DNA from 2 places in the Beijerinckia sp. 28-YEA-48 genome. Region 1 is predicted to be linked to the other one. Evidence: predicted binding sites of a transcription regulator. Region 1 holds the regulator's gene; the other holds the start of a gene.

Region 1 (10,016 bases):
AAGCGCGGGCTCATTCCAGAGAGCACCAACGAGGCGCTGCGCGCGGCTGGCATCTATCACGTCGTGTCGATCTCCGGCCTGCATATGGTGCTGGCGGCGGGCCTCATGCTGTGGAGCTTGCGCGCTCTGCTGGCGCTGTCGCCGACGGTGGCGTTGACGAGGCCGATCAAGCAGTGGGCGGCAGGCTTCGCCATGGTCGGCGCCATCGCTTACGATCTGTTCTCGGGCTCGGAAGTGGCCACCGAGCGCGCTTTGGTCATGGTGCTCATCATGCTGGGCGCAGTGCTGTTTGGCCGGCCGGCGTTCTCCATGCGCAATCTGGCCATCGCCGCGCTGGTCGTCATGCTGCGCGAGCCTGCCACCGTGCTTGGCCCGTCGTTCCAGATGTCATTCGCGGCCGTGGCAGCGATGATCGCGGCTTTCGAGAAGCGCGGCGGTGCTGGCTTCTTCGGCATGAAGCGCGATGGTCCGCCTGGTCTCTTGAACCGCTTCGGCTTCATCGTCTCGGTGGCGGTGGTGACGACCTTGATCGCCTCGCTCGCCACCGACCCCTATGCGGTTTTTCATTTCCACAGGATCTCTAGCTACGGACTCATTGGTAACGTTCTGACAATCCCACTTGTCGAATTCATCGTCATGCCCTTTGGCGCGGCGGGGCTTGTCGCCTCAGCCTTTGGACTTGACGGGCCGTTCTGGTGGGTCATGGGGCTGGGCGTCGGCTTCATGATGTTCGTGGCCGAATGGGTCGCGAGCCTCGCCGGCTCGACGCGCATGGTGCCGGCGTTCGGTGTTGGCGCTCTGTTGCTGATGACACTGGGGCTGTTGTGGATCACCCTGTGGCAGACGCCGTTGCGCTGGTGTGGTGTGCCCTTCGCGATTGCCGGCGTGGCGCTGGCGCTGACCAGCGCGCGGCCTGATCTGATGGTGGACCGGCAAGGCGGCACGCTGGCTTATCGCGCCGCCGACGGCCAGCTGGCCGTGCTCAATGCGCGCGGCAATTTCTTTGGCGTGTCGCAATGGCTGACGGCCGATGCGGATGCGCGTCCGGCGCGCGATCCAGCCCTGCAAGGCAATGGCCTGTGTGATGTTGGCGGCTGCACGGGGACGTTGCGGGACGGGCGCGTTGTGGTTCTCATCCTCGATCCACGCAACGTCGCCGAGGACTGTCCGCGTGCCGACATTGTCGTCACGCGCTTCTGGCTCAACGGCACCTGCAAGGGGCCGCGGCTTGTCGTCGATGGCGAGCATTTGCTGAAATATGGCGCCAGCGAATTTCGCTTCGCTGTTGATGGCGCAGCCGTCATGCGCAGCGCCCGCTCGCCCCAGTTCGATCGACCCTGGTCGCCGGCGCCGCGCATCCTGGCGCAGAACGATCCGCCGGCTGCGGCTTCATCTCAATCTCCGCCGCAAGAGGAGATCTATGAGCCGCAGTAAGAGCCGCTTAGTAACGGCGGATCAGGCTGACCAGCTTGCCTTGGATACGCACACGGTCGGGACCGAAAATCCGGGTTTCATAGGCCGGGTTGGCCGCTTCCAGAGCGATCGAGGCGCCGCGCCGACGCAGGCGCTTCAAGGTCGCTTCCTCATCGTCGATCAGCGCTACGACGATGTCGCCGGACTCGGCATTTTCCTGCCGGCGGATGATCACCGTATCGGTATCGAGAATGCCCGCTTCGATCATCGAATCGCCGCGCACTTCCAGGGCGAAATGATCGCCGGTGGAGAGGAAGTCCGGCGGGACGGAAATGGTGTGGCTGCGCGACTGGATCGCCGAGATCGGCGTACCGGCGGCGATGCGGCCCATGACGGGAATTGAGATGGGCGGCACGAAACTGTCGTCGGCCATCGGCGTGACTGGGGCGCGGACCTTGCCAAGGGTGCCCTCGATCACCGCTGGCGAGAAACGGCCGCCACGCGGTCCAGCCGGCACGGAGGCCTCCGGCAGTTTCAACACTTCAAGCGCGCGGGCGCGGTTGGGCAGGCGACGAATGAAGCCGCGTTCTTCCAGCGCCATGATCAGGCGATGGATGCCCGACTTCGAGCGCAGATCAAGCGCATCCTTCATCTCATCGAAGGAAGGGGGCACGCCGGCCTCTTTGAGCCGTTCGTTGATGAAGCGCAGGAGTTCGCTCTGCTTCTTCGTCAGCATAATTGTCCTCTCCGCCCAAACACGCTGGGCTGGCGCCGCCAGCCACGGCGCCTTGTCGATTCGCCCGCCTGTCGGGCGCATCACCCTGTGGCGAATCGATAAACAAACCATGAACAAACGATAATCGTTCGCGATGTGTTCCGCAAGGGGCAGACGGTTTGGGTCAAGGATGCGCCAAGGACGCGCTAGGTGTGGCTCAAAGCGCTTGGCAATACGGGTCTATTGCCCGTTGAAGGCGGCGCGCACCGCCTTCAACATGGCCGGTCGATTACTCAGAACCGCCAGCGAACCTAGCGCTTGTGCGCGGCCAAGCTTTCGCGAACCTGTTCCAGCCAGCCGATAACGAGGCCGAGCGCCTGATTGCCCTTGCCCAAAAGTCCCGTCAGTTCGCCTTCTGCCGTTTCACGCTTAGCGGCATCGGCTTCAGGCAGCGGCGGCAGGATGTGGGCATAGTAGGTTTTGTCGAGCAGCCGGTGGAGCAGGCGCTCGCCGGGGAACGGCTCGCCGTTGTTCAACGCGCGGGCGGCTTTCAGCAGCGAGCGGATATCGTATTGTGTCGGACTGATATCCGGCACCTGCTTGCGCAGGTTCAGAAGGGTGTAGACCCCGACGCGCGCGGTGCGGATCGAACTGTCCATCGTGAAGATGATGTCGTTTGCCGTTTCGACGAACTGGCCCATCAAACCAAGGTTGGTGCAACCGGCAGGCACCACATGTGGCCGGTCGCCAGCCGCGCGCGGCATGAACATCGATGTGATGTAGGGCATCAGCGCCAAGCGTGCCTTGGTGTTGGCCACCACCGCATCGAGCTGATCCTCGATGCCCAGATGATAGCAAAGCTCGGCGATGATCTCGCGCCCGGTGCAGGCTGGCATCGGCTTTTTGACGAAGTTGCCTTGCTTGTCCATCAGCAGCGCATAGACCCAGACCACCAAGACATCCTTGGGCTGGGTCGGGAAATGCGGCTGGCGGTTGCAGGTGAAGCTCATCACCCAATTCGAGTCGGTGAAGGTGATGATCCCGCCCGTCACCGTCTTGCCGGAATAGGGATCGTTGACTGAAAGCTCTTTCAACTTATCGACGAAGGGCGAGGGCTTGCAGGTCAGCGTCACCGACTCCCACATCGAGCCATCGACATTGCCATAGAATTTCTCGGGCTTGCCGAAGATCGATGATTGCTTCGCCAGGTTCTTCCAGAGCGCCCAATCGCTGGCGTCGCCCGGATCGGTCTTGCCGCGATCAAGCACGGGGGCCGTGTTCATGTCGCCATATGCCGTGCCTTCGGTCATGGAGCCGGTCAGCGCGAAGACCACATCTTTTGGACCGACCGCAATGGTCGTATCGGCGCCAGCCACCTTGGCTTTGATCCCGGTCACCGTGCGGGCATCGCCATTGACGGCCATGTCGAGATCATAGGCGCGCGTGTCGAATTGCACCTTCACGCCGCGTTCGCGCAGATGCGTCACCAGGGGACGCACGAAGCTGTCGTATTGATTGTATTTCGGGAAGACCAGCGCCGACAGGTCGGTCAGTCCATCGAGCGCATCGATAAATCGATGCATGTAGAGCTTCATTTCGAGAAGGCTCTGCCAGTTCTCGAACGCGAACATCGAGCGCCAGAGATACCAGAAGTTGGTTTCGAGGAAGCCGGGGCTGAAATATTGCTCGATGGTGATGTCGTCGAGGTCTTCCTTGCGTTTCAGCATCAGCCGGATGAGTTCCCACTGTTGCGGCTTGGAAAGGCCTAAGGTCGAAAAATCCCGGATCTGGCCGCGCTTGTGCATGAGGCGGGATTTGGAAAAATTCGAGTCGTTGTCGTTGACCAGCCGATATTCGTCGAGGACGCTGTATCCCTGGGGCAGCTCCAGTGCTTGCACGTCCTGGAACATGTCCCACAGATTGTCATAGTTCCAGTTCATCTCGCGGCCGCCGCGGATGATGTAGCCTTCCTCCGGATTGCCGGCGCCGTCGAGTGAGCCGCCTTCGATATGCATGGCGTCGAGGATCGTGATGTCCTCGCCCGCCATGCGGCCATCGCGGATCATGTAGAAAGCGGCGGCAAGGCCGGCGATGCCGCTGCCGATGATCCAGGCCTTGCGGCCCTCGACCTGCGGAGCCGGCACCGGATGGTTGCGCATGTAAGCGCCCATCATGTCTGGTGGTGGCAGAGTATTGTCGGCGCTGTTGTGCCAATAGGCGGCGGTGGTGTCCGCCTCGACTTTAAACGTCTTGCCGCTTTCGCGGACGGGAGGAGTTCCGTTGGTCATGACGATCCTCTCAGTATTGCGTTAAACTCTTAGCGGTGAACGTCACACGTCATGGCGAGCGCAGCGAAGCAATCCAGGAGTCAACGCATGTTTCTGTATTCTGCCGCGCGCCTTGGATTGCTTCGTCGCGATACTTCTCGCAATGACGCGCCTTATGATTTCGTGTGATCGTCGATGGCAGCTTCGGGGGCGTTGTGTTTCACGGACTCAATGCCCTTGTCGCGGGCGGCCGCCGAGGAATAGGTTTCGCTGGTGCCGACGATCTGGCCATTGGCGGCCTTCAGGTTGAACATCTCCTCGCCGTTTTTGGCGGTTTTGCGTTCGTAGCGCCCGTCATTCAGTGCATTGGCTTTCACGGACTCGATGCCCTTGATGGCCGAGGCGTGGGCTTCATACATTTCGCTCTTGAGAATATTTTCGCCGTTGCTTGCCAAAAGACCAAAATAGAATTTGTCATTGGAAGATTTTTTCAGCACGAACTTGCCGGCCATATCGTCCTCCTGATGGGAAACGAGACGGGCGGGAGCCTAAAGCAAATTGTGTTTCGATAAAAACGCAATTTTAGTTTTGGCCTTGCGACGTTTGACTTAGTCAAACTGCAAAATGCAACGTCAGTCCGCGGCTCTGACGATCCCGTTGCCTTGCAGGTCGGCGATGTCATCGGCGCTGTAGCCAAGGTCGCTGAGAATACGCGCATTGTCCTGCCCCAGCGCTGGCGGTGGCGCGCGCAATGGCAGCCGGGCGCCGTCGAAAGTTAACGGCAGCAAGGGCGTGTGGGTCTCCACGGCCCGTTCCGCGCCGCTGCAATCGGCAGAGATGGTGACCGGGGCTAGGCCGCCGGTCGCTGCCAGATGCTCGTCGTCGAATAGATCCTGTGGCTTGGTGATCGGCGCATAGGGCAGGCCATTGGCTTCGAAGGTGCGGGCGATCGTATCGGCATCGAGCCCGGCGAGGCGTTCGCGCAGCAGCGGCATCATCCAGTCGCGGGCACGCACCCGGTTATTGTTGCTGGCGAGCCGCTCGTCCTTCATCAAATCGTCATAACCGAAGGCCTTACAGAACAGCGCCCATTGCGTGTCGGAGACGACCGCCAGGAAAATCTGCTCGCCCTCGGCGACGGAGAACACATCATAGACTGCCCAGGCGGAGATGCGGCTTGGCATCGGCGCCGGCTTCTGGCCGGTCACCGCATATTGCATCATGTGCTGGGCGACGAGGAAGACATTGTTCTCAAACAGCGCGCTTTGCACGTCGGTGCCAACGCCAGTGCCGGTTTCCGCCCGGTCGCGTTGCAGCAGAGCAGCGAGCGCGCCGATGGCGCCGAACATGCCGCCCATGATGTCGTTGACACTGGTGCCGGCACGCAGCGGCCGTCCTTCCGGCCCCGTCATATAGGCGAGGCCGCCCATCATCTGCACCACTTCGTCGAGCGCCGTGCGTTGCTCATAAGGCCCAGGCAAAAAGCCCTTGTGCGAGACATAGATCAGGCGCGGGTTGAGCTTGCGCAGGGTATCGGCATCGAAGCCGAGGCGGGCCATGGCGCCGGACTTGAAGTTTTCGCTGAACACGTCGGCGGTCGCCACCAGCTTCAACACGATCTCGCGTCCCAGCGGATCCTTGGTGTCGATGGCCAGGCTCTGCTTGTTACGGTTGAAGGTGGGAAAGAAGCCGGCGCCCGAGCCGATGAGCTTGCGCGTGTTGTCGCCGGTCACAGGCTCGATCTTGATCACTTCGGCGCCGAGATCGGCGAGGATCAGCCCGCAGGTCGGTCCCATCACCATATGGGTGAATTCGATGACGCGGACGCCTGCTAAAGGAAGGAGACGCTGCGCATCAGCCATGATGGGCCTGTTCGAACCCTTTTGGCAGGCCGGCTTCCGCCGTCATGCCATAGACCTCGACGCCAGGCAGGCCAGCGATAACGGCCGCGCGCGCCGCGATCAGTTTCTTCAGGTCGATGCCGGTCGAAAGACCCATGGCCTCGAACATGAAAACGAGATCTTCCGTCACCACATTGCCCGAGGCGCCCGGCGCATAGGGGCAGCCGCCGAGGCCGCACAGCGAGCTATCGAACGCGCGCACGCCAGCCTCATAGGCGGCTAGGCAATTGGCGATGCCAAGGCCACGGGTGTTGTGCATATGGGCGGCGCCGGTCTTGCTGCCGATTTCGGCGAAGGCGCGGCTGAACAGCCGCGTCACCTGTGCTGGGTTGGCATAGCCCACCGTATCCGACAGGCCGGTTTCGTCGGCACCGGCTTCGGCGAGCTGGTTCGCCAGGCGGATCACATCGTCTTCGGGCACCGTGCCTTGCAGGGTGCAGCCGAAGGCGGTTGAAATATTGGCTTCGATGCCAATCTGTGGCGCTTGCGCGTCGCGCAGCGCCACGATGCGTTTCACTTCCTCCACCATCTCGGCTGGAGTTTTGCGCACATTGGCGCGCGAATGGGCTTCACTCGCCGAAACCGGAATGGTCAGCACATGGACGCCGGCGGCGATGGCGGCCTCGGCACCGCGCAGGTTCGGCACCAGGCCCAGAACTTTCAGGCCGGGCAGGGTGCGGGCGTGGCGCACCACCTCCGCCGCATCGGCCATCTGCGGCAGCAGTTTGGCCGGCACGAAGGAGGCGACTTCGATCTCGCGCAGGCCGGCCGCGTAAAGCGCGTCGATCCAGCGCAATTTGTCCGCCGTCGCCATCACCTGTGAAAGGCTTTGCAGCCCGTCGCGCGGGCCGCATTCGCTGATGATGACGTCAGTGGACATGAGGCTCCTAATTAGATGCTGGGTATGGCGCCGCCGTCGACGCGCAGCACCGAGCCGGTGATATAGGAGGCGCGGGCGCTGGCGAGGAAGGCAACGGCATCGCCATATTCCTTGGGATCGCCAAGGCGTCCCATGGGAATGGCATTGGCGCTGTCGCGCGTCACGTCCTCGATGCTGCGGCCCTGCTTCTGCGCGGTGTTGCCGTCGATCTGGGCGATACGATCGGTGGTGATGCGGCCGGGCAGCACCACGTTCACCGTCACTCCGTCGCGCGCCACTTCCTGCGACAAGGTCTTCGACCAGGTGACGAGCGAAGCGCGCAAGGTGTTGGAAATGCCGAGATTGGGAATCGGCGAGACGACACCCGAGGTGGCGCTGGTGATGACGCGTCCCCACTTGCGCTGGCGCATGCCGGGCAGCACCCGGTCGGTGATCGCGATGACGCTGAGGACGAGGTTTTGGAACTGCTGCGCCCAAAGCTCCGGCTTCTGGCCGGCGGCGGTGGTCGGCGGCGGTCCGCCGGTGTTGTTGACGAGGATATCGATCGGCCCGAATGCCTGTTCGACGCGGGCGACATGGGCGTCGATCACCGAGAGGTCGCTCAAATCCCAGGGGAGGGCGAGGCCCTTGCCGCCGGCGGCCGTGATCAGGCTCACCGTTTCATCGAGCTTCTCAGTCCGGCGCCCGGCCACCGCCACGTTGGCCCCTTCGCCGGCGAGCGATACGGCGATCGCGCGGCCGAGGCCGCTGCTGGCGCCCAAAACCAAGGCCGTCTTCCCCTTTAATCCGAAATCCATTGTGCACCGTCTCCTGGAGGCTGCTCTTTCCTTTGGCGGCGACGATGCCCTAGAGCAAATCGCGTTTCAATAGAAACCGACGGCACCGGCAATCGTTCGATTGCTTTGGCGGCCAAGCGGCTGCGCCATTCCGTGCACAGGGGAGGTGGATCAGCCGTCCTGCAGTTTGAAAAGCGATCCGAACTGGCCGGAGTGGGCCCAATATTTGAGGATATCGAGCACGGCCGCCGGCGATGCGAGCCGGTGTTTGGCGATCGTGTCGAGACCGCCGACATGGATCGACACGCCGTCATTGTCGTTGACGACGCGAAACCCGTCTTCGTCGGTCAGATCGTCGCCGATGAAGATCGGCCGGCTGTTGCGGTAGAGCGGGTGTTTCAGGAAGTCCGCGATGGCGTGGCCCTTGCTCGCCTCCGCCGGCAATATTTCGCCGACGCATTTGCCAAGTTGCAATCGGTAGTCGGAGCCGAGCGATTTCAGCGCATCACTGAGCGCATGGCGGCAGAGTTTCTCGGACTCGACCGCCTTGCGCCAATGCACCGAGAAAGCGCAGCCCTTGTCCTCGACGATGACGCCGTCGATCGGATCCATCGCCGCGCGGACCCTGTCGGCCGCCAGCATCAGCTCCGGTCGGCTGGTCGCATCGCAGCGAGTGGTGATGTCGCCGGCGCGCGTTTCGAGCCCGTGCAGGCCGGCGGCGTCGAACATCAGCGGCCGCAGAAAGCCATCAAGCACCTGCAACGAGCGCCCGCTGACAATGGCAAAGCGGCCGTCCAAGGTGAGCTGCAAGTCTTGCAGGGTTGCCACCAGGGAGCTGTCGATGACCACATTGTCGGGTCGTGAGGCGATGTCGACCAATGTGCCATCGAAGTCGAGGAACAGCGACCAAGTCTGAGTAGTCATGTGCTGCCCCCCGAGCGTCCCTCCTGAACGGGTTCGAGAATGCGCTGGCGATTGCGCAGCCGCGAGGCCTCGACCAGCATTTGGGCGGCCCAGCGATAGACATTTCGCTCCCGTACCAGCGTGCGCATGAGCTGCATGCGTTCGCGCTGCTGATCCTCGGGCATGGTCAACGCGTGCTGGAAGGATTCCGCCGTGCCGTAGGCATCATAGGGATTGATCAGCAGCGCTGCGGTCAGTTCCCGCGAGGCACCGGCGAATTGCGATAGGATCAGCACCCCTTGGTCGTCGTCACGTGCGGCGACGAATTCCTTGGCCACGAGATTCATGCCGTCATGCAGGCTGGAGACGACGCAGACGTCGGCGGCGCGGAAGAGCTCGAACACTTCCGCCGGTTCATGATGACGGATGATGAGAATGATCGGCTTATAGCTGTCGTTGCCATGTTTTTCATTGATCGTCTCAGCCAGCAAAACGGCTTCGTCTTGTAGTTTGCGATAGGAGTCGAGTTTGGTTCTGGTCGGCGCCGCCACCTGCACCAGGACAAAGCGACCGATCCATTCGGGATGGCGCGTCAGGAAATCGTCGACGGCGTGCATCCGATCGACCACGCCCTTGGTATAATCGAACCGCTCGACGCCGATGGCCAGATGGGCGTTCTGATCGATGCCGAGGCGCTCGCGCACAATGCGTCGGCATTCAGCGACCGGCTTTTGCGCCTTCATCGCCGCCGGCGGCCAGTCGATCGAAATCGGATAGGGACGGATCAGACACTCCTGGTCTTCGAGCGTGACCGAGGCATTCTCGCGATCGATCCGGCTTTCGATGAAACGGTCAGCCGTCTCCAGGAAGTTGTTGCAATGGAAGCGCGTGTGGAAGCCGAGGATGGAGCTGCCGAGAAGGCCGCGGATGATCTCCTCGCGCCACGGGCAGATGCCGAAGGTTTCGGAGTTCGGCCACGGGATATGCCAGAAGGTGATGATGGTGGCGCGCGGCAGCCGCTTGCGGATCATGCCGGGCAGGGTGGCGAAGTGATAATCCTGCACCAGGACAATCGGATCGGGCACGCGCGCTTCCTGCGCGACCGCATCGGCGAAACGCTCGTTGACCTCCTGATAGGTGACCCAGTTGGCCTCACGAAAC
Region 2 (10,016 bases), 2.9 Mb from region 1:
CGTCGACCGGACCGAGCGCACCGGCAGTCCCGGCATGGTTCTCGTCCTGGCCCTGGTCCTGGTGGGCACTGCCGCCTCCTTCTCCTTCCTCAATCCTGAGGATGCCGGCCGGCTCACCCTCGGCCTGCTCGCCCTTTTGGCGATCATCGGTGTCATCGGCCTGTTCGCCTATGCGGTCGGCTTCCTGCAATTGTCGGGACAGGCGGCCAAGAACGACATCACCAAACTGATTTCAGACACCGGCGTCGAAGGCATGCTGGTGACCCAGGGCGACACCCGCGTCCTCTATGCCAACGAAGCCTATATGGCGCTGGCTGGCGCCAACGACCTGGCTGATCTGCGCACGGTCGAGCGTCTGTTTTCTGGCACGCCGGAAGTGTCAGAGGCTATCTATCGACTTGCTCAGGCAGCGCGCGACGGCAAGCGCGGTTCAGAAGAACTACGCTTGAGCCCGCCGCTGGCTGGCGAAGGTGCCGTTGGCTGGTATCGCATTCGCGTTCGGCCGCTCGAGCGTTTCGGCCAGAAGCGCGCCACGTTGTGGACTGTCGCCGACGTCACCCGCGAACGCGCCCGCCACGAAAACGTCTTCCAGGAACTGCAGCACGCCATCGATTTCCTCGATCATGCGCCAGCGGGCTTCTTCTCTTGCGGCTCCGACGGCAAGATCACCTATATGAACGCCACGCTCGCCGGCTGGCTCGATTACGATCTCGCGCAATATGGCTCCGGCGGTCTGCGCCTGGCCGATATCGTCGCTGGCGACGGCGCCCACCTGATCGGCACCGTGGCCGGACGCGCCAGTGAAGTGCGCACCGAAACCTTCGATGTCGACTTCAAGCGCCGAAACGGCCAGAGCCTGCCGGTGCGCGTCATCCATCGCGTCGCCTTCGCTCAGGACCGCGCGCAAGGCCCGTCGCGTACCCTGGTGATCAACCGCGCCGCTGGTGAAGAGCCGGCAGAGAATCTGCGCGCGGCGGAAGTGCGCTTCGCCCGCTTCTTCAACCAGACGCCGATGGCCATCGCCACCGTCGATCGCAATGGCGGCATTCTCAGCGCCAATGCTGGCTTCGCCCGCCTGATGCCGCTGGCGGTGTCGGGCGCTGCTGAAAACGGCCGCTCCATCTTCAGCGGCATTATCGATCGCGACCGCGACACCTTGCGCAAGGTGATCGCCGATGCCCTCGCCCATCGCACCGACACGGAGCCCGTTGACGTCGGGCTTGGCGGCGAGACGCCGCGCTCGGCCCGTTTCTTCGTCACCCCCGGCGAGGATGCCAACGAAGAGGCGAGCGCGCTTGTCTTCGCCCTCGATACGACCGAACAGAAGACCCTGCAGGAAAGCTTCGCCCAGGCGCAGAAGATGCAGGCGATCGGCCAGTTGGCTGGCGGCATCGCCCATGACTTCAACAACGTGCTGACAGCAATCATCGGCTTTTCCGATCTGCTGCTCGCCCGCCACCGGCCGACCGATCCGTCCTTCCAGGACATCATGCAGATCAAGCAGAACGCCAATCGCGCTGCGGGTCTCGTGCGCCAGCTCTTGGCCTTCTCACGCCGCCAGACCCTGCGCCCGCAGGTGTTGCAGCTCAACGACGCGCTATCCGATCTGCAAATCTTGCTGCGCCGCCTCGTCGGCGAGAAGGTCGAGATCGACGTGCGCCACGGCCGAGACCTGTGGTTCGTCAAGGCCGACATCAACCAGTTCGAACAAGTGCTGGTCAATCTCGTCGTCAATGCGCGCGATGCCATGCCTGACGGCGGCAAGATCATGCTGGCGACCAAGAATGTCACCGCCGCCGAAGCCGCCCATGTCACCGAGCCCGGCTTCGTGCCCGCCGATTATGTGGTGGTGGAGGTGCAGGACACGGGCGCTGGCATCCCGCCCGAGGTGAAGGAGAAGATGTTCGAACCCTTCTTCACCACCAAGGAAGTCGGCAAGGGCACCGGCCTTGGCCTGTCGACAGTCTATGGCATCGTCAAGCAGACCGGCGGTTTCATCTTCTGTGATTCCGAACCGGGCAAGGGCGCGCTGTTCCGCATCTATCTGCCGCGTCATATCCCGACGGTCGAAGAAGAAAACGCCCGTCGCGAAGACGCCAAGCCGATCAGCCCCGCCGCCGACGCCACCGGCCACGGCACCATTCTCCTGGTCGAGGACGAGGAAGCGGTGCGCGCCTTCGCCTCCCGCGCGCTCGCCTCGCGCGGCTATACGGTGCATGAGGCCAGCAATGGCGAGGACGCACTCGACATCGTCAGCGAAGTCGGTGGCCAGATCGATCTGATCGTCTCCGACGTGGTGATGCCGATCATGGACGGCCCGACCATGCTGGGTGAACTGCGCAAGCGCGGTGTGACGGCGAAGATCGTCTTCATGTCCGGCCATGCGGAAGATGCCTTCGCCCGCAATCTGCCCGCCGGCGAGGATTTCGGTTTCCTGCCGAAACCCTTCCCGCTGAAACAACTGATCGAGACAGTGAAAGGCGCGATGGGCTAGCACCCGTCCGCTTGCCCTGTCCCTGTCCCTGTCCCTGTCCCTGTCCCTGCCCCTGCCCGCAAGGCTTTATTCACCATGTTGCGGGAAACTCTGGCGGCTTGCGCTTGATGCGCAGTCGCCAGGATTTGCACCTTGCCGCTCTTTTTTCAGGAATTGCCCCGACCCGCCTACCGCAAGCGTCCCCGCAGCGCCTTGCTGGAACGCGCGCTCATCGGTGTCGCCGTCCTGAGCACGGTGGCCGCCCTGCTTTTCCTTCGCCCGCAGTCCACCAGCGTTCCACCGCGGATCACGACGATGAGGCTAGTGCCTCTGCCGCCATCGCCTGTCGCGGCCTCGGCATCCCAATCGGTCCCCGAAGCCGAACGGATACGCCCCACCGCGGCTGACCCGATGCCCGTTGGCGCCGTCAGCTCCCCGCCCCAGCCGCAAGGGACATTCCGCGAGCTTCAGCGCGCCGCGCCGCAAGACTATGTTGGCTTTCGCGAGATCGAGCCCGGTAAATCGCCGGCCCCATAAGACCCGGGCCCCAATCAACGCATTGATCATGACCAGGCGCACAACCGCGCCCGCATCGGCATGCGCCAAAATACATAGGGTCCTATTGACTTAGAATTAGTCTCATGATCACCTGAAAGCATTCCGGCTTTCGAGGTGGCAACATGGCCTTGGCAAAAAACTCAGCAAAGAACTTGGACAGAAGAACCTTCACCGGCGGCCTGCTGCTCGCCAGCTGTCTCGGTGCACGCCCGGCCTTTGCCGCCGACAAGCTGCTGTATTTGTTTCCGACGATCCCGACATTGCCGGCTTTCGCGCCCTTCCAGGTGGCCAAGGCGAAAGGCTTTTTCGCCGCCGAGAATCTCGACGTCACCTTCCAGGCCGCCAAGGGCGGTGTCGATGGTGCCAAGCAGGTGGGGGCCGGCAATGCCGATCTCGCCGGCGGCATCGGCGACACGCCGATCATTCTGCGTCCCAATGGCATTCCCGTGCGCGCCGTGGCTCTGCTGGGCGGACACGCCCTACATCAGCTCATCGTCCGCAAGGACGCGGGCATCCGCTCTTTCGCTGACTTGAAGGGCAAGCAGATCGGCGTCGTCAGCTATCAGGACACCTCGTTTTACAATCTGCTCGGCGTGCTCGCGAGCGTTGGTCTCGACAAGAACTCAGCCAACATCCAAGCCGTTGGTCCGACGGGCATCACCGCCCTGATGGCCAGCGGCAATCTGCAGGCGATCGTCGGTGCGCCCGAATGGGCCGTCACGCTTGAGAACAACGCCGTCGCGATCGAGACCTTCCAGATCGACAGTGCCTTTCCCGCCATGGCCCAGGCGCTTCTGGCCAGCGACGCGACGATCAAGGCGCGGCCTGATCTGGTGCGCCGTTTCGTCAGCGCCGTTCTAAAAGGCGTTGCCGCCGTCGCCGCCAATCCGCAGGAGAGCGCGGCCACCTATCTGAAGGAGATCGACCGGCCCGACAGCGAACTGCCGTCGATCGCCAAGATCCTGACCTTCTACGCTCAGAAGGTCTATCCCGCCGCCAATGGCTTTCCCTTGGGCCAGTTCGATCCGACGCGGGTCGCCAAGGTACAGGACTTTTATCTGGCCAACGGGCTGATCGAGAAAGCCACGCCGGTGGCCGACCTCTTCACCAACCAATTCGTCGGCGGCTGAGACATCATGCTGAAAAACTATTGGTATGTGGCAGCCACCAGCGGCGAGATCGGCGCGCAACCCCTGGCGCGCACGATCCTCGGCGAGAGCGTCGTTCTCTTTCGCACCGTGTCGGGACAGATCGCAGCGCTCGCCGACGTCTGCCCGCATCGGCGCGCGCCACTGTCGATGGGGCATGTCATCGGCGAAACCATCGCCTGTCCCTATCACGGCATCCAATATTCACGCACCGGTGCGTGCGAACGCATTCCCGCCCAAAGCCGCATTCCGCCCTCGTTGAAGGCGCACGCCTATGCGGTGATCGAGCGTTACGGCATGGTCTGGATCTGGCCGGGTGACGGCGAACCAGAAGCGGAACTGCCGGCGCTGCCCTGGCGCGAAGACAAAGCGTGGAACGCCGAACTGACGCAATATCTCCACGTGCGGGCGCCAGCTGAGCTCGTCACCAACAATCTGCTCGATCTCTCCCACGTCGCCTTCGTCCACGCCCGCACCATTGCCTTCGCCCAGGATCGGCTGGCGGAAGATCCGCTTGTCGTCGAAACCTTCGGCGACAAGGTGCGCTGCACGCGCGTGTTCAAGGATGTCGAGCCACCGCCGGCGCATCGCATCTGGCGCGACTTCAAGGGCCTCGTCGATCGCAGTTCGATCTCCGAATGGCAGCGGCCCGGCAATGTCCTCATTCTCGTGCGCAATGAAGATGCCGACGGCGCCCTCGATCTGCGCTTCGATCATTTCATCACGCCTGAAAGCGAGACGAGCCATCACTATTTTGTCGCCATCTCGCGCAACTTTCTCATCGACGACACTGTCCTCACCGGCAAACTCGATGCGGAGAACGCCAAGGTGCATGATGAAGACCGCGAGATGGTCGAGGCGCAGCACAAGACTATTCTCGCCCATCCGCAGATGCGCGACATGAACCTGCGCCAGGATCAGGCCATCGCGCGGGCTCAGGCGATCATGGCTGGCCTACATAAGCTCGATTAATTGCTCGATTGATCGTCCGATGAAGCACGGCGCTTGCGCGCCGGCTTCGCTTTGCCCGCGTCGGCTGGAAGCTGCGCTTCGAGATTGGCGACGATCTGCGCCAGCACGTCGAAACAAATATCGAGATTTTTCTCGGAAACGCCTGTGGCGAGACTGGCATTGTTGGCTTCGAGCCAATCCTTCACCTTCGGATTGAGCCGCTTCGCCCGCACCGTCAGGTGAATGGTCTGCTTGCGGCCGTCGCTCTTGTCCTGCCGGCGCTCAATAAAACCTTCGCTCTCCATGCGCTTGACGATCTCGGCCATCGACCCCTGTTCGACAGCGGCGAGCCGGCTGAGATCCATCTGCGTCAGGCCATCGGTTTCCGACAACCACAGCAGCACCGGCACGAAGGCTGGCTGCATGCCCTTCATGTCGAGCTGCGCCCGCATGACCTTGTGCATGAGCCGTGCGGCCTGATTGACGACGAAGCCGAGCGATCGTGTGCGTGCGTACATATTTCCTTACCCAAGGCAAGACGAACGGAGCCAGACTAAGGGCCAAGATTCAAGGCCACAGGACCGACTACCGGACCTCGAGGCAAGGCGCTAGGCTTGGCCATCACAGGGAGGCGCCTCATGCGTAAATTGTTTCACCGTCCGGCCGCCATGTTCGCGGCCGCTTTGTTTTCGTCGACGTTTCTAACAGTGGCCGCGCCAACGGCCCAAGCGCAAGACAACAGCTTCAAGCCGATCCGCTGGATCGTGCCCTATCCCGCCGGCGGCGGCACCGATGTGGTGGCACGTGCCATCGGCCAGCAGATGTCGACGCTGACAGGCCATCCGGTGGTGATCGAAAACAAGCCCGGCGCCGCCACCGCCATCGGCGCCCAGGATGTCGCCCGCAGCGCGCCCGACGGCGCCACCATCATCAGCGGCGACAACGGCACCTATGTGTTCAACCCGTTCCTGTTCTCGAAACTGTCCTACAAGGTCGACGAGCTGGCGCCCATCGGCCTCTTGGCGCGCTTCCCGCTAGTGCTGGCGGTGTCACCCGACACGCCCTACAAAACCTTTGCCGACCTCGCCGCCGCCGCCAAGGCCAATCCGGAAGCGGTGAAATTCGCCTCGCCCGGCACCGGCAGCCCGCATCACCTGGCCATGGAAATGCTGATGTCGCGCTCCGGCCTCGCCGCCGTGCATGTGCCCTATCGCGGCATGGCGCCGGCCGTGCAGGACGTGCTCAGCGGCCATGTGCCGGTGATGGTGGTCGATACGGTGGCCGGCCAGACGCATTTCGCCGCCGGCAAGCTGCGCCCGCTCGCCGTCTTCTCGGCCAAGCGCCTGGCGAGCCTGCCCGACGTGCCGACCTTCCTGGAACTCGGCCAGTCCGGCGTCGAGCTCTACGCTTGGCAGGGCATCGCCGCCGCCGGCAAAACCCCCAAGCCGATGCTCGACAAGCTCTCCGTCGCGCTCAACGAAGCGCTGAAGAACGCCGCCACCCGCAAGCCGCTCGAAGACATGGGCGTCGAAATTCTGGGCGGCACGCCGGAAGCCATGGCCGACTACATCAAGTCGGAGACGGCGATCTGGGGCAAGCTGATCCAGGAGCGTGGGCTGAAGATCGAGTGAGACGCTCAACATAGAGAGGGCGCTGTTTGACGGACACGCCCTTTCATGTTGCCGACAACATGCCGTGGTCTAACGCTCGTCAACTGATCGCCGGATCGCATGGTCGAGGGGCGGTGCATTCCTGGCGCGGTTCTCTCGGCGGCGGTCGCTTCGTAGCGCCAAAAAGATAGCCGTCCCAAGCATCGCGAATATCAAAAAAGCAAATGCTGTCAGGACAACCTCGAATACGAAACTGAACGGGTGAGCGTCGAATGTCATGCAGGAGTTGTATCTGCTGCAAATGACACCCTCAGCGTATGCGCGGTAGAGCCGAAACAGGCAGGAGCCCAGCACGCCAAATCCAAATGCCAAAGCCAGCGTACCTGCAATTCTGGGATACCGCTCGGAAAGGACTTCGAGGGCCGACTTGGGAGCTGTCCACCCCCATGTCAGAATGACAAATACGGACCCGAGCAGGAGCAATACCCAGGCCCAAGCCGGGAGGAGGTAGAATAAAACGCCGACGATCAGGAGACCGAATAGTAAGACGCGAAACCTGGTCATCGCTCACATCGCTAAATTCCATCGGCTGCAGTGTCGGCTCGCCTCGGTAGGAAATCGAGCGGAACCTCCTAATGCGCCTAAGATGACGTTGCAGCGATCGTAACAAACAACCTATTTTAGCGCGGCCTTAACCATCTCCTGACAGTTCCTGTCAGGAGCCGCTGGCAGGAACAAAAAAAGAACTTGCGAGTGAGAACAAACAGCGTACAGTCTCCTCCACAGACAAAGAAACGCCCGCCGTTGCGCTGTTTGCCGGCATCGTGCCAGAAGGAGCAGACCCTTGAGCCAAGCCAATCTCCGCCTCGTGGAAGGTACCTCCGTGGATAAAACCAAGGCGCTTGACGCCGCCCTCTCCCAGATCGAGCGCGCCTTCGGCAAAGGCTCCATCATGCGGATGGGCAAGAACCAGCAGGCGGTCGAAATCGAGACCGTCCCGACCGGCTCGCTGGGCCTCGACGTGGCGCTCGGCGTCGGCGGCCTGCCGCGCGGCCGTATCGTCGAAATCTACGGCCCGGAATCCTCTGGCAAGACCACCCTCACCCTGCATGTCATCGCAGAAGCGCAGAAGCGCGGCGGCGTCTGTGCCTTCGTCGATGCCGAACATGCGCTCGACCCGATCTATGCCCGCAAGCTTGGCGTCCAGCTCGACGACCTCTTGATTTCCCAGCCCGACACCGGCGAACAGGCGCTCGAAATCACCGACACCCTGGTGCGCTCCGGCGCCATCGACGTCCTGGTCATCGATTCGGTGGCGGCTTTGACGCCGCGAGCCGAAATCGAGGGCGAAATGGGCGACGTTCAGCCCGGCCTGCAGGCCCGTCTGATGAGCCAGGCGCTGCGCAAGCTCACCGCCTCGATCTCGCGCTCCAAGACCATGGTCATTTTCATCAACCAGATCCGCATGAAGATCGGTGTGATGTACGGCAGCCCGGAAACCACCACCGGCGGCAATGCGTTGAAATTCTACGCTTCGGTGCGCCTCGATATCCGTCGCATCGGCGCCATCAAGGACCGCGACGAAGTCGTCGGCAACCAGACCCGCGTCAAAGTGGTCAAGAACAAGGTTGCCCCGCCGTTCAAACAGGTCGAATTCGACATCATGTACGGCGAAGGCATTTCCAAGAACGGCGAATTGGTCGACCTCGGCGTCAAAGCCGGCGTGGTCGAGAAGTCCGGCGCCTGGTTCTCCTATGATTCCCAGCGCCTCGGCCAGGGCCGCGAGAACGCCAAGAATTTCCTCAAAGAAAACCCCGATGTCGCCGCCCGCATCGAGGCCGCCATTCGCGCGAATTCCGGCCTGATCGCCGAGCGCATCCTCGATGCCAGCCCCGAGGAAGAAGAAGACTAGCGCCAAAAGCGCTCGGTCGGGCTGCATCAGCTCTGATTACGGGCGCGGACAGGGTCGCATCGAAAACGTGAAGCTGCCGCCTGCACGTTTTTGCTTCGGTTTTGTGGAAAGGTCCCCTCTACAGGCCAGTCCCTGTCCCACCCGTCTTGCGAAACGGGAGCGTGTCGCCGGTGCGTATGTCCGGTGTTGCTCCCGTTTCGCCCCCTTTTTTCACCTCATTTATCCCTTCTCGGCGCTCTCCCGGCCTGCGTCGCCCGCCGAAACACTGCCTCAGGCACCCTGCCGCGCCCCGCCTCGCGCCGCCCCGCCAGCAGGCCTCCGCCATGCCGGCGCCTGAACCCGCAGCTGGGCAAAAGCCGGACTTTCCATTTCCGTCAAAACCACGCTAGAACGGGCCGCTTCCGGCGGAGCCAAGCTCCGCCGCGCACCCCTGCGACCATCATCAGCGCAAGCCCACCCGGCATGCTGCCTGCTTGGGGCCGCAGCCATTGCAACTACGGTCCGAGGTTCAGTTTTCCAACATGAGCGGCGTCAACGAAATCCGGTCGAGCTTCCTCGACTACTTCGCCAAGAATGGCCACGAAATCGTCCCTTCGTCGTCGTTGGTGCCGCGCAACGACCCGACCTTGATGTTCACCAATGCTGGCATGGTGCAGTTCAAGAACGTCTTCACCGGCGTCGAGAAGCGGCCCTACAACCGCGCCACCAGCAGCCAGAAGGTGGTTCGCGCCGGCGGCAAGCATAACGACCTAGACAATGTCGGCTATACGGCCCGCCACCACACCTTCTTTGAAATGCTCGGCAATTTTTCGTTTGGCGATTATTTCAAGGAACAGGCCATCGAACTGGCCTGGAAACTGATCACGCAGGAATTCGGCCTGGCCAAGGACCGCCTGCTCGTCACCGTCTATCACACCGACGACGAGGCCCACGCGCTGTGGCGCAAGATCGCCGGCTTCTCCGACGACCGCATCATCCGCATCCCCACCAGCGACAATTTCTGGCAGATGGGCGACACCGGCCCCTGCGGCCCCTGTTCGGAAATCTTCTATGACCAGGGCGAGGCCCTGCAAGGCGGACCGCCCGGCTCCCCCGACGAGGACGGCGACCGCTTCCTGGAATTCTGGAACCTGGTCTTCATGCAGTATGACCAGATCGCGCCTGGCGACCGGGTGCCGCTGCCGCGCCCCTCGATCGATACCGGCATGGGCCTCGAGCGCATCGCCGCCATCCTCCAGGGCGTCCATTCCAACTACGACATCGACCTGATGCGGGCGCTGATTCGCGCCTCGGCCGAAGCCACCGGCGTCGACGCCGATGGCCCGCAGAAGGCGAGCCATCGCGTCATCGCCGATCACCTGCGC

What was found. Region 1 encodes LexA, which represses DNA repair genes until DNA is damaged. Its sites were predicted from a motif close to TGTTCNNNNTGTGTTCNG; they were not measured.
Region 2: recA (recombinase RecA) is a predicted target of LexA. The motif match lies at 7,471-7,488, and genes of this name have one in related genera.

Annotation. Positions count from the first base shown of each region.
Region 1 is NZ_FNSI01000001.1:2,244,080-2,254,095, reverse strand. Features, by position in the region: gene BLW50_RS10675 (ComEC/Rec2 family competence protein) at 1-1,434, shown strand, start outside; gene lexA (transcriptional repressor LexA) at 1,442-2,149, opposite strand; gene BLW50_RS10665 (oleate hydratase) at 2,440-4,416, opposite strand; gene BLW50_RS10660 (YegP family protein) at 4,569-4,907, opposite strand; gene BLW50_RS10655 (CaiB/BaiF CoA transferase family protein) at 5,028-6,257, opposite strand; gene BLW50_RS10650 (hydroxymethylglutaryl-CoA lyase) at 6,250-7,176, opposite strand; gene BLW50_RS10645 (SDR family oxidoreductase) at 7,188-7,973, opposite strand; gene otsB (trehalose-phosphatase) at 8,124-8,876, opposite strand; gene BLW50_RS10635 (alpha,alpha-trehalose-phosphate synthase (UDP-forming)) at 8,873-10,016, opposite strand, start outside.
Region 2 is NZ_FNSI01000001.1:5,154,501-5,164,516, reverse strand. Features, by position in the region: gene BLW50_RS24185 (cell cycle histidine kinase CckA) at 35-2,494, shown strand; gene BLW50_RS24180 (hypothetical protein) at 2,627-3,010, shown strand; gene BLW50_RS24175 (ABC transporter substrate-binding protein) at 3,184-4,161, shown strand; gene BLW50_RS24170 (aromatic ring-hydroxylating dioxygenase subunit alpha) at 4,168-5,151, shown strand; gene BLW50_RS24165 (MarR family winged helix-turn-helix transcriptional regulator) at 5,148-5,648, opposite strand; gene BLW50_RS24160 (Bug family tripartite tricarboxylate transporter substrate binding protein) at 5,769-6,761, shown strand; gene recA (recombinase RecA) at 7,585-8,652, shown strand; gene alaS (alanine--tRNA ligase) at 9,174-10,016, shown strand, end outside.